Regions from separate parts of the Buttiauxella sp. WJP83 genome, predicted to be linked through region 2. Evidence: predicted binding sites of a transcription regulator. Region 2 holds the regulator's gene; the other holds the start of a gene.
The links. The regulator LexA, encoded in region 2, represses DNA repair genes until DNA is damaged. The targets are predictions, from matches to a motif close to TNCTGTATGTACATACAGNA.

Region 1 (8,096 bases), 1.3 Mb from region 2:
ATACCGGTGGTACATTGCTGAATATTGTCTGGCTGGTGTTTTTCGGCTGGTGGCTCTGTGTGCTACATATCTGCACCGGTATCGCACAATGCATCACTATTATTGGTATTCCTGTTGGAATCGCTAACTTCAAAATAGCGGCTATCGCGCTTTGGCCTGTTGGCCGTCGCGTGGTTTCTGTTGAAACTGCGCAAGCTGCACGTGAAGCCAATGCCCGACGTCGTTTCCAGTAAATCAGAAAAGAATAGTGAGTATTAATGCTTAGTCCAATTCTGCGCCGTTATACCTGGAACAGCACCTGGCTCTATAACTTGCGCATCTTCATCGCGCTAACGGGGACTGCCGCCCTCCCCTGGTGGCTGGGTGACGTTAAGTTGACTATCCCATTAACACTCGGTGTCGTTGCCGCAGCGCTCGCAGATCTGGATGACCGGCTGGCTGGGCGCTTGCGCAATCTTCTGATTACCTTAGTGAGCTTTTTTATTGCGTCAGCATCAGTAGAGTTATTGTTCCCGTGGCCGATATTTTTTGGCATCGGGCTAATGGTTTCCACCAGTGGCTTTATTCTGCTGGGTGGATTAGGTCAACGTTACGCCACCATTGCCTTCGGGGCATTGCTTATCGCCATTTATACCATGCTAGGTATTTCTTTATACGAGCACTGGTATCAACAACCGATTCTGCTGTTGGCAGGTGCGATCTGGTACAACGTGCTGACGCTCGCCGGGCATCTCGTCTTCCCGATTCGGCCGCTTCAGGATAACCTGGCGAGATGTTATGAAAGTCTCGCGCATTATCTTGAAGTTAAAGCGATGATGTTCGACCCCGACATTGAAGACGAAAACCAGGCGCCAATGCTGGAACTTGCGATGGCTAACAGCCAACTGGTCACCACGCTGAATCAGACGAAAGGGTCATTATTGACGCGTTTGCGTGGAGATCGTGGGCAACGAGGCACGCGTCGTACTTTGCACTACTATTTTGTCGCGCAGGATATTCACGAACGCGCCAGTTCTTCGCATATCCAGTACCAGGCATTACGCGATACGTTCCGCTACAGCGATATTATGTTCCGCTTTCAACGCCTTCTGACCATGCAGTCACAGGCCTGTTTACAACTATCGCGTTCAATTTTATTGCGCGAGAAGTATCAGCATGACCTGCGTTTTGAACGTGCGTTTACGCATCTTGATGCCGCGATCGAAAGACTGAAAGCCGACCAATATCTGGCAAGTGAATTTAAAGCGATCGGCTTCCTGGTCAGTAACTTACGCGCCATTGACGCCCAACTGGCGACAATTGAATCCGAGCAAGCGCTTGCCGCTCCACAAAGTGATATCGAAAACCGCCTGGCTGATGATCATATAACTGGGTTTGGCGATGTCTGGCAGCGATTGAAACGCAACTTAACACCGGAGTCGGCGTTATTTCGCCACGCGGTGCGGATGTCGCTGGTGTTGTGTGTCGGCTACGCATTCATTCAGTTTACCGGGCTAAAACATGGCTATTGGATCCTGCTGACCAGCCTGTTTGTTTGTCAGCCAAACTACAACGCCACTCGCCGCCGTTTGGCATTGCGTATCATCGGCACGTTAGTGGGGGTAGCGATAGGGCTCCCGGTGCTGTACTTCGTGCCCTCAATTGAAGGCCAGTTGGTTTTAATCGTGATTACTGGTGTACTCTTCTTTGCGTTTCGCAACGTGCAGTACGCGCATGCCACGATGTTTATCACCTTACTGGTATTGCTGTGCTTCAACTTACTCGGTGAAGGGTTCGAAGTCGCCATGCCGCGTATATTCGATACTCTGTTGGGCTGTGCCATTGCATGGGCAGCGGTAAGTTTCGTTTGGCCTGACTGGCGCTTTCGCAGATTACCGTTGGTCGTTGAGCGTGCTTTTAACGCGAACTGCCGCTATCTGGATGCGATTCTTGAGCAGTACCATCAAGGGCGAGATAACCGCGTTGAGTACCGAATCGCACGACGCGATGCACATAACAAAGATGCGGAGCTGGCATCAGTAGTGTCCAATATGTCATCTGAGCCGCGCGTTTCGCCAGAGATGCAGGAAACTGCGTTTCGCTTATTGTGCCTCAATCACACGTTTAACAGCTATATTTCGGCGTTAGGTGCACACCGCGAACAGTTAACCAACGAGGATATCTTGTTATTACTTGATGACGCTGTGTGTTACGTAGATGACGCACTGCATCATCTGCCTGCCGATGAAGAGCGGGTTCAAAAGGCGCTACGGGGGCTTTCAGAACGTATCAACTTGCTTGAGCCGCAACCAGATACCAAAGAGCCATTGGTGCTTCAACAAATTGGCCTGCTGGTTGCGCTGCTGCCAGAAATATCACGCCTTCAGCAACTTGTTTCGCAGCAACACGTTTAACGAGGCTGCCGTTTCGCGTAAAGATGCCCCCACTCGACTAACTCCCGGCGCGTTGCTGCCGGGAGTGCCGCTTCATGAACACCGCAGATTGCACCTGCTAACGCCAACAATACTCGTACACCCAGCCCTTTCTTCAAATGTCTCAATTTTATCCATGACCGTTTTGCGCCATAGGCGTGAAGTGTCCGCACATCAGCAATTCCCACTTCCCATAACATCATTTCCAGACTGTGGGTTAAATTGGGTAAATCTTTGAGCCGTTGCTGCGCTTTCAGGCGCGATTTTTCTCGTCGTGCGCTATACAAAGCATCGGTTGAAAGCTGCAATAGTTTTTCCCGATCGGACCACAGTGCTTCGTCAACATGATAATAATTGAGCGCGATTGCTCGTCCGCGCTTTTGATAAACCAGGGACTCTGATGCTTTTTCAACGAAGTAAACTTCCGATTGTTCACTTGCCCGGAGATAAAGTTCCCCCTCAGAAACCATGGCAAACACCACATTCTCGACGGTCAAACTATATCCACCAAATAGCGAGCGATAACTGATATCGCCTAACGGAGATAGACATTCCTTTGATTGATGAATCCTTGCATAAGACCGCTTCTTCATGAATATATCCTTAAATATCAATCTATAGCGCAACGTAACGATTTATTACCGCATCCAGTAACACGAAAATAAGTAACATGATGACCGACGGCAATCACATTCTCTCTTTCCGACGATTTACATGTTGAAATTGCGATATGCTTTCCGAAATTTAGATTGATCTTTGTCCGAACTGGTATTACTGTATATTCATACAGTAACCCATCAGGCGGGATTAACTATGCAATCACATAACGTTCTAACTCACGTTGCCAATGTTCCAGATTCTGCGTCTTCATTGACTCAGCCATCAGCGGGTAACAACATAAAAGGGTTGATCAGTGAAGTGATCTACAGTGAAGATCAGCCGTGGATTACGCAGTTGGTACTCCTGCCCCTGCTCCAACAGCTTGGTCAGCAGTCGCGCTGGCAGTTGTGGCTAACGCCGCAGCAAAAATTGAGTCGTAAGTGGGTACAATCTGCGGGTCTTCCGCTGACAAAAGTGATGCAGGTAAGCCAGTTAGATCCACTTTTCACCGTAGATGCTATGGTAAAAGCACTGCAGACAGGAAATTACAGCGTTGTGATCGGTTGGTTACCTGAAGAATTGACTGACGAGGAGCATATTCAGTTGTCATCTGCAGCTGAAATGGGTAACGCAATTGGCTTTATTATGCGTCCAACACGTACTTCGAAAACAGGTGATCGACCACGAAGTGGCTTAAAAATTCATTCTAGTTTGTATCATTAAGTAAATTTAAGAGAATTCCTGGAACTTTTTCTTTCCTGCTGACAATTCATTGTGAATTATCAAGAATCCGCGCTACAAGCCGCTCCAGGCGGCCTTCCGCCCTATTCGCATAGTCCATTTTTTACACAAATCTGTTAGAAAGTGTGAACGTAAATCGTTTTTTTTCATATGCCTGAGGGACTTCACACTTGTAAGTTTTCAACTACGTTGTAGACTTTAGCTCGCCAGGGTTGCTCTTCCATAACACCGATTGATCGGTAGAGTAACAAGTGAGCATAAACTCGGGCGAAGGATTTAACCCTGGGCTTTAGAGCGATTTTAAAGCTCATGGCCTTTTTGGATGATAATGAGGCGCAAAAAATGAAAAAGACAGCTATCGCGATTGCAGTGGCACTGGCTGGCTTCGCTACCGTAGCGCAGGCCGCACCGAAAGATAACACCTGGTATGCAGGTGGTAAGTTGGGTTGGTCCCAGTTCCACGATACCGGTTTCTACGGTAACGGTTACCAGAACAACAACGGCCCTACTCACAGCAGCCAATTGGGTGCTGGTGCGTTCGGTGGTTACCAGGTTAACCCGTACGTTGGTTTCGAAATGGGTTACGACTGGTTAGGTCGTATGCCTTATAAAGGCAGCGTTGATAACGGTGCTTTCAAAGCGCAAGGCGTTCAACTGGCTGCTAAACTGAGCTACCCAATCAATGACGACCTGGACATCTACACTCGTCTGGGTGGTATGGTATGGCGTGCAGACTCTAAAGGTAACTACGCTTCTACTGGCGTTACCCGTAGCGAACACGACACAGGCGTTTCCCCACTGGCAGCAGTTGGTCTGGAATACGCAATCACCCGTGATATCGCAACTCGCCTGGATTACCAGTGGGTTAACAACATCGGTGACGCGAATACCGTAGGTACTCGTCCAGACAACGGCATGCTGAGCCTGGGTGTTTCTTACCGTTTCGGTCAGACCGAAGCAGCTCCAGTTGTAGCTCCAGCTCCAGCTCCAGCTCCAGAAGTACAGACCAAGCACTTCACTCTGAAGTCTGATGTTCTGTTCAACTTCAACAAAGCAACTCTGAAACCAGAAGGTCAGCAGGCACTGGATCAACTGTATACTCAGTTGAGCAACCTCGACCCGAAAGATGGTTCTGTTGTAGTTCTGGGCTTCACCGACCGTATCGGTTCCGACCAGTACAACCAGAAACTGTCTGACAAACGTGCACAGTCTGTTGTTGATTACCTGATCTCTAAAGGTATCCCAGCTAACAAGATCTCCCCACGCGGTATGGGCGAATCTAACCCAGTTACTGGCAACACCTGTGATAACGTAGCTCCTAAAGCTAAACTGATTGATTGCCTGGCTCCAGATCGTCGCGTAGAGATCGAAGTTAAAGGTATCAAAGACGTTGTAACTCAGCCTGCTGCATAAGCTAGTTTAAGTTACCGTTATAAAAAAACCCGCTTCGGCGGGTTTTTTGTTTTTAAAATTTCGGAACATAACAACACAATAAAGCCCAGTAACAATTCACTGCGCGCTACTCTTTGCCAAGCATCGCCTGAAGATCTTGTTTCAGTGATGACATCTGATTAGCGTACTGTTCTTTACGCTCAGCATCTTCAATCAGCTGCACAATAGTTTCTGAGAGTGTGCATCCTCGTCGATGAGCAAGCCCTGCTAACCGCTGCCAGACCAGATACTCAAGGTCAATGGACTTTTTACGCGTATGCTGGTGTTCGGCATTAAAGTGCCGTTTACGACGCGCGCGGATAGTTTGCTTCATGCGGTTGTGAAGTTCTGGATTCATATGCTTCTCTATCCAGCTCAACACGTGCACAGGCTCATTTTCAAAGCGTAACAGCTCATCAACAGCTTCTTTCGCAGCGCTCGCCTCGATATAACGCGTGATAAGCTCGCCTTCACGGTGTTTTTTAACCAGATACTTCCACTTCCAGCCGCTCTCGAGATTTTCCAACTGTTGATATTTCATTGTTGTCTCAGTGTGACCGTGTAACTCATTTCAGGATAACAGTTTTTTTTATTTTCGCTTACCTGAAAAATGAAAGCTGTGAGCTAAGTAAACTTGCCGCTCCGCATAAACCGTGTGCTGCTCGGCCTATTCTTGTATAATCGCGCCTTTGACATCTAATTAATAAATAGCGACTTTGACGACTAATCGACTTGAATGGCGTGCACTTGTACCTGATACCGAAAGCTATCAGGAAATTTTCGCACAGCCTTATGATTCCGAAACTGCCCCTTTCTCCGCTGTGCAACCCCGTCTGACTTATGGACTGGTGCAACTCAGCCAACCGGTAGCCTCGGCCGGTCTGATGCTGGTAAAAGCCGCTGAAGAAGCCGAATACCTTAATCTTATTGCGAGCGCTGCGCGCGATTGCTGGTCCCCGGATAACACATTAACCGGCGGACATTATCTGATAGAAGGCTCGCGAGTCACGTTACGCCCAGCCGAGACGGCTGAAGACAATTTTGCTGGTCAATCCGAAGTCGTCGTGGCTGACTGGATTGAAGCCGAGCAACTGTTTGGTTGCGTTCGTCAGTTCGCCGGTGAAATTAGCCTGACGCCTGGTTTAGTTCACAAGGCTAATGGTGGCATTCTGGTACTGTCATTGCGTAGCGTGTTGGCACAACCGCTGCTCTGGCTACGTCTGAAGCAAATGGTGATTCAGGGCCGCTTTGACTGGATTTCGCCTGACGAAACGCGTCCGTTGCCAGTTAGCATCCCGTCATTACCGCTGAATCTCAAACTGATTCTGGTTGGCGAACGCGAGTCGCTGGCTGACTTCCAGGAGATGGAACCTGAACTGGCAACCTCCGCTATTTACAGCGAGTTTGAAGAAAATCTGCAAATTGCCTCCGCCGATGATATGGCTTTGTGGTGCCAGTGGATTTACGCCGTCGCGAAATCTAAAGCGCTCCCTGCGCCTGCAACTGATGCCTGGACTGCTTTCATTCGTGAAGCCGTGCGTTACACGGGTGATCAGGAAACGCTGCCGCTGTGCCCATCGTGGATTGGCCGTCAACTGCGTGAAGTGGCCGCTTTTACTGAAGAAGAAACCTTCGGCGCGGCTGAACTGATCCAAATGCTGACCCAGCGTGAATGGCGTGAAGGTTATCTGGCGGAGCGCATGCAGGACGAAATTCTGCTTGAGCAAATCCTGATTGAAACTGAAGGTGAGATGGTTGGCCAAATCAACGCGTTGTCGGTGATTGAATTCCCAGGCCATCCACGCGCATTCGGTGAACCTTCCCGAATAAGTTGCGTCGTCCATGTAGGTGATGGTGAATTTACTGACGTTGAGCGCAAAGCAGAGTTGGGCGGCAATATTCATGCGAAAGGCATGATGATCATGCAGGCATTTTTGATGTCTGAATTGCAGCTTGAGCAGCAAATCCCCTTCTCAGCATCACTGACTTTTGAACAGTCCTACAGCGAAGTTGATGGCGACAGCGCGTCAATGGCTGAACTGTGCGCATTGATAAGCGCGCTGGCGAATGTGCCGATTTTTCAGCATATCGCGGTGACAGGGTCAGTCGACCAGTTCGGGCGTGTGCAGCCTGTTGGAGGACTCAATGAGAAGATTGAAGGTTTCTTCCGCATCTGCCAGGAACGCGAATTTACCGGCAAGCAAGGCGTGATAATCCCCCTGTCCAACGTCCGCCACCTGTGCCTGCATCAGGATGTTCTGGATGCCGTTGAGCAAGGACAATTCACGATTTGGGCCATCGACGACGTCACAGATGCGCTACCATTATTAACAAATCTGCCCTGGGATGGTGAAGGGCAAAATACGCTCATGCGTGCGGTACAAGAGCGAATTGCTCAGGCATCGGCGCAAGACATTCGGCACCGTTATCCATGGCCACTGCGTTGGCTCAGCTGGTTCAGTCCAAACTGATCGGACTTGTTGAGCGTACACGTGTTAGCTAACATGCGTGCTTCATTATAAAAAGGCTTACTGTAAACATGGTAGATAAACGCGAATCCTATACAAAAGAAGATCTTCTTGCCTCTGGTCGTGGCGAACTGTTTGGCGCTGAAGGCCCACGGTTACCTGCGCCATCCATGCTGATGATGGACCGCGTGGTCAAAATGACCGAAGACGGCGGTAACTTCGATAAAGGTTACGTTGAAGCAGAATTAGATATTAATCCTGATCTGTGGTTCTTTGGCTGCCACTTTATCGGCGACCCGGTAATGCCTGGTTGTCTGGGCCTGGACGCGATGTGGCAGTTGGTTGGTTTCTACCTCGGCTGGCTCGGTGGCGAAGGTAAAGGTCGTGCTCTGGGCGTGGGTGAAGTTAAACTCGCAGGTCAGATTCTACCAACCGCGAAAAAAGT
Region 2 (8,096 bases):
TTCGCATTGTGCGTGAAGGTTTTTTCGATTCGCCTGTCGATTTTCCCGAAGCTGAGATGATGCCAGAAGCCAAACGTTATTGGCTGCGTGAAGTTGTGCTATGCGGTGACGATGAGCCCTGGCTGCTTGGGCGCACGGTCGTACCGGAATCAACCCTTGAAGGGCCTGAGCTTGCTTTGCAACAGCTTGGAACCACGCCGCTTGGGCGTTATTTGTTTAGTGCATCATCCCTGACGCGGGATTTTATTGAGATTGGACGCAGTGCGGAGCTGTGGGGACGTCGGTCCCGCCTGAGATTAGCCGGAAAGCCATTGGTACTGACCGAGTTATTCCTTCCCGCTTCGCCGTTGTATGCAGAGGAAAAATAATGGAGTGGAGTCTGAAACAGGGCAAATTACAGGCCTACCAACGCCTGATGCGGCTGGATAAGCCGATTGGCTCGCTTTTATTGTTATGGCCCACGTTATGGGCGTTATGGCTTGCGACACCGGGTGTCCCGCCGCTGACTATTTTATGCGTGTTTATCGCCGGAGTCTGGATGATGCGCGCCGCGGGTTGCGTGGTTAACGACTACGCCGATCGCAAGTTTGATGGCCACGTTAAACGGACCGCCCATCGGCCGCTACCGAGCGGTGCTGTCAGTGAAAAAGAGGCGCGTATCCTGTTTGTGGTGCTGGTGCTGCTTTCGTTTTTACTGGTGCTGACACTCAATACCATGACGATTTTATTGTCTGTCGCGGGATTAGCGTTAGCCTGGGTCTATCCGTTTATGAAGCGTTACACCCATCTGCCACAAGTGGTGTTGGGTGCGGCATTCGGTTGGTCCATCCCAATGGCATTTGCTGCGGTCAGTGAATCTGTTCCGCTAAGTTGCTGGCTGATGTTTTTGACCAATATTTGCTGGGCGGTAGCCTACGACACACAGTATGCGATGGTTGATCGCGATGACGATCTTAAAATAGGTATCAAATCCACGGCTATCCTGTTTGGACGCTATGACAATGTGATCATTGGGATTTTGCAGGTTGCGGTAATGGTATTGCTGGCCGTAATTGGCTGGCTGAATGGCTTAGGCGGCGCTTTTTATTGGTCTATAGCATTGGCTGGCGCGCTCTTTATCCATCAGCAACGGTTGACGGCGAATCGCGACCGCGATGCCTGTTTCCGCGCATTCCTGAATAATAACTACGTTGGGCTGGTGTTGTTTATTGGCCTGGTGCTGAGTTACATACACTTCTAAAAAATCCCCTCATCCCGGCCTTCTCCCTCGGGGAGAAGGAGAAAACCGGGCATATCTCCCTCAGGTGAAGGAGATAACAGTTATCCCCTCTCCCGTGGGAGAGGGTTAGGGTGAGGGCATTACTCGGTCGCAGCCTGCGACGTCGCACTTTCAATCGTTAAACGCACATCCGGCATGATCAGATCAGCCAGTAACTGGTAGACCTTCATCGTTTCGCCTGGCTCTGCATCCCCGGTGTCACTGATATAGCCTTCATCACGCAAGGTTAATACCAGCGAGGTGAAGACGGCTTTATCAAAGAACTCCGGTGCATTAATACCATGCAAAACTGACAAGCGCTGGGCAACGGTGCGGCTTTCGCGCTCCAGTGTCCCACGGTTAATCGACGGATTCGCGCTCAACAACCAGAACGTAATCGCATAACGCTGTAGCGTTTCACGAACACCCGCAGCCAGTAGCTGCATGGTGCGTGAACGCGCAGGGTTCATCTGCACTTCGTCGTCTGTCAGCGTGACCAGTTCCTGACGCGCCAGTTCATTGAGCATAATGTCAATTTCACCGGCAAGTTCAGTGGTGTTCCAGCGCAGGAACAACTCAGCCTTCAGCATCGGGTACAGTAACGTGACCTGACGCAGCAGTTCGCTACGGTCAATGCGGCGATGTTGAGTAATAATCGCTGCCAGCAGAGAAGGCAACACCAGCATATGCAGGATGTTGTTGCGGTAATACGTCATCAGAACTGCCTGCTCACGCGGCAAAATGATGATGTCACCGATAGTGTCTTTCTCTACTTCAAACTTGTTCATTTGCAACGCGTGTTCAATCAGCGCTTCTGCTGGTTGATCGGGTGCAGTAGCGTCCGGTGAATACGGCACATTACGCAACAGGCTCAGGTAACAGTTTAGCTGCTCGGTGAGTTGCTCACGGGTGAGTGAACGCTGACGTGAGGCTAATAACGCTGTACAGCACAGGTTCATGGCGTTCGCCGCACCTGCATTGTTAATTCGCACCATCAACTCGGCGGCAATTTCATTCACCGTCGGCGTCAGCCACGCAGGACGAATCGCTTCGATTGGGTCGATGGAATCGCGCCACTCAGGAACTCGCTGGTTCAGGAATGTCATCAATGGCATCGGTTCGCCAAAGTTCACATAGCCCTGACCGAGGTTACGCAGCTTACTCAGGCCACGTACCATCTGCATGAAACTCTCTTTCTCTTTGGTCGCACCACGCAACTCTTTTGCGTAAGTCCCCACTTCCATTACATGCTCGTAGCCAATGTAAATCGGCACCAATGTAATAGGGCGAGTACCGCCGCGCAGCATTGCCTGAATGGTCATCGACAAGGTGCCGGTTTTCGGGTCGAGCAAACGCCCGGTACGAGAACGACCCCCTTCCACGAAATATTCAACGGAATAGCCACGGCTAAACAGCTCGCCCAGATATTCACGGAACACGGTGGAGTAGAGTTTGCTGCCTTTAAAGGTACGACGGATAAAGAACGCACCGAGGCGGCGGAAAATCGGGCCCGCTGGCCAGAAGTTCAGGTTGATACCCGCCGCGATGTGCGGAGGAACCAGCCCCTGGTGATAAAGCACATAGGACAGCAGCATGTAATCCATGTGGCTGCGATGGCAAGGGACATAAACAATCTCATGACCATCGTGAGCCAACTGGCGCACGCGTTCTGCATTATGAACGTTTATCCCCTGGTACAAGCGGTTCCACGTCAGACTGAGCACGCGGTCGCTCACTCGAATCGCTTCATAAGAGAAGTTGGCGGCAATCTCTTCCATCAGCGCCACAGCGTTTTGCTGTGCTTTTTCATGGGAGATTTTCTTGCTGCGTGCTTCATCTTCGACGGCGCGAGCGATAGCTTTCGATGCCAGAAGTTTATTAAACAGATCCTGACGTACCGGCAAACGCGGCCCGATGGTCGCTAAACGCTGGCGAGCAAAGTGCATACGCGCAACGCGAGCCAATTTCTGAGCGATCTTTTTATCCGTACCGTGCTCGGTGGCCATGTGGCGTAGAGAGACGGGTGGCGAAAAACGCACGAAACTGTCGCGACCAAGCCAGGTAACGGCGAAAAATTTCTGGATGCCGTTCAGCATCTTTAATGGCGGATTAACTTCGCCTTTTTCGCGACCCGGAGAGCGGCCAAACATCACCGAGACCGGCACCATCTGCACATCCAGATTTGGATTGCTGCGGTGCAAGTCGAGGTAATCATGGAACAACTTGATCGACTCTTCTTTCGGCGTGTAATACGTGAATACGCGCGGGCCGCCGTGGATAAAGACGTAACGCGGGAGTACCGCTCCATCAATCTCTAACGGCTGAAGCGGATCGGGTAAGCCATGCGCGAGACATTGTGCGCGCAGCGTTAATAAGTCCGCCTTAGAGTTATACGGCAGCACGTACATTATCGGGCGTGTGGGATCTAAGCCCAGTTCGGCTTGTGGATCTGCCGGAATGGACTTGCTTTTTACCAGAACGCCTAATGGTAAATTAAGTAATTTGTAGTAGATTCTTGGCCAGCCTGACATAAACGATGTAAAGCCTCAGGTTAATAATGCAATTTCGCCGCAAGAATATCAGAATCTCACTCAGATTTCTGTGGCGTTGCGCTTTATACCCGTCATTCTTCAAGTTGTAGCCGTGTTGGCAGCAATTTGAAGAATGACGGGTATAGATAAGTATTGACGCAAATAATTTGAAAAGGTTTCCAAAAATGGCGAGTAACGTCACCGGATTTACCCGTATCATCAAAGCCGCTGGCTATTCATGGAAAGGGCTCAAAGCAGCCTGGATCAACGAAGCTGCGTTCCGTCAGGAAGGCGTTTGTGCCGTAATCGCTATTGCCATTGCCTGTTATTTAGATATCGACCCCATCACCCGTATTCTACTGATTGGTTCTGTCGTGCTGGTTATGATTGTCGAGATCCTCAACAGTGCGATTGAATCCCTTGTTGACCGCGTGGGTACGGATTATCACGAGCTTTCAGGACGCGCCAAGGACATGGGATCAGCTGCTGTGTTAATCGCCATTATCCTCGCAGTGATTACCTGGGTCACACTGCTTTGGCAGCATTTGCGATGATCTTTCCAGAATAGTTAAGTGGCTGGTTTTTTGCTTAATTTGTGGTTCCAAATTCGCCTTTGACTGTATATACTCACAGCATAACTGTATAAACACCCAGGGGGCGGAATGAAAGCGTTAACTACCAGGCAGCAAGAGGTGTTTGATCTTATTCGGGATCATATCAGCCAGACCGGCATGCCACCGACTCGTGCCGAGATTGCTCAACGTCTGGGGTTCCGTTCTCCAAACGCCGCTGAAGAGCACCTAAAAGCACTGGCTCGTAAAGGCGTCATTGAGATTGTCTCTGGTGCGTCGCGCGGTATCCGCTTGCTGGTGGAAGAAGTTACCGGTATTCCGCTGGTTGGGCGTGTTGCTGCAGGTGAGCCACTCTTGGCTCAGCAGCATATCGAAGGCCATTACCAGGTTGATCCATCGCTGTTTAAACCTAATGCCGATTTCTTGCTGCGCGTCAGCGGTATGTCTATGAAAGACATCGGTATTATGGACGGTGATCTGCTCGCGGTGCATAAAACTCAGGATGTGCGTAACGGCCAGGTTGTGGTTGCGCGTATTGATGATGAAGTTACCGTTAAGCGCTTAAAACAGCAGGGCAACGTTGTTCATCTTCTTCCAGAAAATAGCGAGTTTGAACCTATTGTGGTTGACCTGCGCGAACATAACTTCTCCATTGAAGGGTTGGCGGTTGGGGTGATTCGCAACGGCAACTGGCTGTAAAGTTTCTTAAAACTGAAAACCCAAATAATTCAAGTTGCATTGAGGCGGCGAGAAAACGAGTCCCGATGAGCTTACTTGAGTAAGTGATTCGGGTGAGTGAACGCGGCCAACAAAGATGCGGCTTGAAGTATGAAGGGTGGAATGCGATTTTTCTCAACGGCTGACAAAGTACTCTGGCGCCTCGCCTTACCCATGATCTTCTCCAACATCACCGTCCCCTTGCTGGGTCTGGTCGATACGGCAGTCATTGGTCATCTGGACAGCCCTGTCTATCTTGGCGGAGTCGCTATTGGCGCTACGGCAACCAGTTTCCTGTTCATGCTTTTGCTATTCCTGCGCATGAGTACCACGGGCTTAACCGCTCAAGCGTTTGGCGCAAATAATCCCTCGGCGTTAGCTCGTGCACTGGTACAGCCTTTATTGCTGGCGCTGGGCGCAGGCGTTGTGATTATCGCGCTGCGCGATCCCCTCATTTCACTGGCATTACATATTGTTGGCGGTAACCAGGATGTGCTCTGGCAGGCACAGCGTTTTCTTGAGATCCGCTGGCTAAGCGCCCCGGCTTCACTGGCTAACCTGGTCTTACTTGGTTGGCTGTTAGGCGTTCAGTATGCGCGTGCACCGGTTATCTTACTGGTCGTCGGAAACGTGCTGAATATCGTGCTGGATGTGTGGCTGGTGATGGGGTTGCACATGAATGTGCAGGGGGCGGCGTTAGCGACGGTCACTGCGGAATATGCGACATTTATCATCGGGTTGCTGATGGTGAAAAAGGTGATGGGCCTGCGTGGAATCAGCGTAGAGATGCTGATGAAAGCCTGGCGCGGAAACGTTCGGCGTTTACTGGCGCTTAACCGGGACATTATGTTGCGCTCGCTGTTGCTGCAGGTGTGTTTCGCATCAGTGACGATTTTTGGCGCACGGTTAGGCAGCGAAATCGTTGCGGTAAACGCGGTGCTGATGACGTTGCTGACCTTCACCGCCTATGCGCTTGATGGGTTTGCTTACGCTGTTGAAGCCCATTCGGGGCAGGCATTTGGTGCGAAAAATCGAGGCCAATTGCTGGAGGTGTGGGGAGCAGCCTGTCGCCAGGCGGGATTGGTCGCGTTAGCTTTTGCCATAGTGTATGCACTGTTTGGCGAGAACATTGTTTCGCTCCTGACATCAATCCCTGAATTGCAGCGCCAGGCCGATCGCTATTTGCATTGGCAGATAGTTTTACCGGTGGTGGGCGTCTGGTGCTATTTGCTTGATGGCATGTTTATTGGCGCAACACGTGGTGCAGAAATGCGAAACAGTATGGCCGTTGCGGCTCTTGGCTTTGGATTAACCTTGTTCACCGTGCCCTGGTTGGGCAACCATGGGTTATGGCTTTCGCTGGCGGTGTTTCTTGCACTACGAGGTTTGTCATTGGGGTGGATCTGGCGTCGTCATTGGCGTCACAACACCTGGTTTGAACACGTGCATGGTTAAAGATTCTTAGTTTTTCCGCCACTGCCGCATCCTTAACTACAATTGTTATCACGTCCAGCAGATAAGAGTGGTTTTAGCCAAACGGCAGCACTCGGACGTTGTTAACTTTTAGCAGTTTTTTAGCGAACGTTGAGGAGACTATTATGAATAAAGACGAAATCGGCGGTAACTGGAAACAGTTCAAAGGCACAGTGAAAGAAAAATGGGGCAAACTGACGGATGACGACATGACCGTCATCGAAGGGAAGCGCGATCAGCTAGTCGGTAAAATCCAGGAACGCTATGGATACGCCCAAGAACAGGCAGAGAAAGAAGTCGTTGATTGGGAAAAACGTAACGATTACCGCTGGTAATCTCATCCCTCAGATGTGTTAACTCTCTAAATCTGCCCTGGTACATGGAAGTACCGATTCTTCCCCAGTCTAATCTTCTAAATTCGTATTAGCGTGATTTTTTCTTCGACTGAATAGTGTGGTCATGCCCGCATGCTTCGGGATGGTTGCAGGCTTCAACTTCTGCGCAAGCGCTGCATAAACCATGCGCCTCAATGACATTATGATGCAGAGCAAATCCTAACTGGGCAGCCAATTGATGCATGATATCTTCAACGTCTTGCGCACCATGTTCCTTCACCGCTCCACATCTGTCGCAAATAAACATCGCTGATGAGTGCGTTGGCTGATCAAACAGATGGCACAAAACATAGCTGTTGGTTGACTCAACGCGATGCACAAAGCCTTGTTCAAGAAGAAAATCGAGAGCACGATACACCGTCGGAGGTTTTGCTTGTGGTTCACTGGCACGCAATAAATCCAGCAAATCATAAGCGCTGATTGCACCCGCTTGTTGCGTCAGTAAACGCAGCACTTCCAGGCGTTGTGGCGTCAGGCGCACATTACGCTGCTCGCATAGTTTTTCAGCCTGCGCTAACACGTTTTGTGAAGTCGTGATGTCCATCAGCATTCCCCTGTAGATTAGCCCTACACTCTATCACAACGCGCAAAAAACGCCGAGTGGTGCACCATTCTGGCTGCATCCTTTTGAGATGACTATCCCGGAGTTTGTTATGAATAAACCTGATTGCATACGCCACTGGAAAGACCTGGAAGGTGAAGATGATTCAACTTATCCAGACAGCGCTGAACTGTTTTCTATTGGCGCGCCGCTGGCTCGCAAACTCGGGCTAACACGCCTGGGGATCCACCATGAGCGTCTGTTGCCCGGTCGCCGGACGTCCTACCCGCATGCGGAAAGTAGCGAGGAAGAATTTGCTTATGTTCTGGAAGGGCATCCGCAGGTATGGATCAATGGTCATCTTTACCCGCTTGAGCCGGGTGATAGCGTTGGCTTTCCGTCAGGAACCGGCATTTGTCATACGTTCATCAACAATACAGAACATGAAGTCAGGTTGCTGATTGTGGGTGAAGCCAACAAAGCTGAAAATCGAATTTATTACCCGCTAAACGCGAGCTATGCCGCACAACGGCAGGACCGCTGGATTGATCACCCGCCACAATTTTTCGGTCCACATGACGGACATCCTTCACGGAAACCAAACGGTAA

Region 1: OH773_RS14350 (TfoX/Sxy family DNA transformation protein) is a predicted target of LexA. The motif match lies at 3,184-3,203, and genes of this name have one in related genera.

The regions. Positions count from the first base shown of each region.
Region 1 covers NZ_CP110080.1:3,077,508-3,085,603, forward strand. Annotated here, with positions in the region: gene OH773_RS14340 (YccF domain-containing protein) at 1-233, shown strand, start outside; gene yccS (YccS family putative transporter) at 258-2,393, shown strand; gene OH773_RS14350 (TfoX/Sxy family DNA transformation protein) at 2,390-3,004, opposite strand; partial or broken gene sulA (SOS-induced cell division inhibitor SulA) at 3,309-3,734, shown strand; gene ompA (porin OmpA) at 4,095-5,165, shown strand; gene matP (macrodomain Ter protein MatP) at 5,272-5,724, opposite strand; gene OH773_RS14370 (Lon protease family protein) at 5,900-7,654, shown strand; gene fabA (bifunctional 3-hydroxydecanoyl-ACP dehydratase/trans-2-decenoyl-ACP isomerase) at 7,723-8,096, shown strand, end outside.
Region 2 covers NZ_CP110080.1:4,341,344-4,349,439, reverse strand. Annotated here, with positions in the region: gene ubiC (chorismate lyase) at 1-368, shown strand, start outside; gene ubiA (4-hydroxybenzoate octaprenyltransferase) at 368-1,240, shown strand; gene plsB (glycerol-3-phosphate 1-O-acyltransferase PlsB) at 1,360-3,789, opposite strand; gene OH773_RS20085 (diacylglycerol kinase) at 3,975-4,343, shown strand; gene lexA (transcriptional repressor LexA) at 4,452-5,060, shown strand; gene dinF (MATE family efflux transporter DinF) at 5,202-6,533, shown strand; gene OH773_RS20070 (CsbD family protein) at 6,677-6,886, shown strand; gene zur (zinc uptake transcriptional repressor Zur) at 6,975-7,490, opposite strand; gene OH773_RS20060 (cupin domain-containing protein) at 7,600-8,096, shown strand, end outside.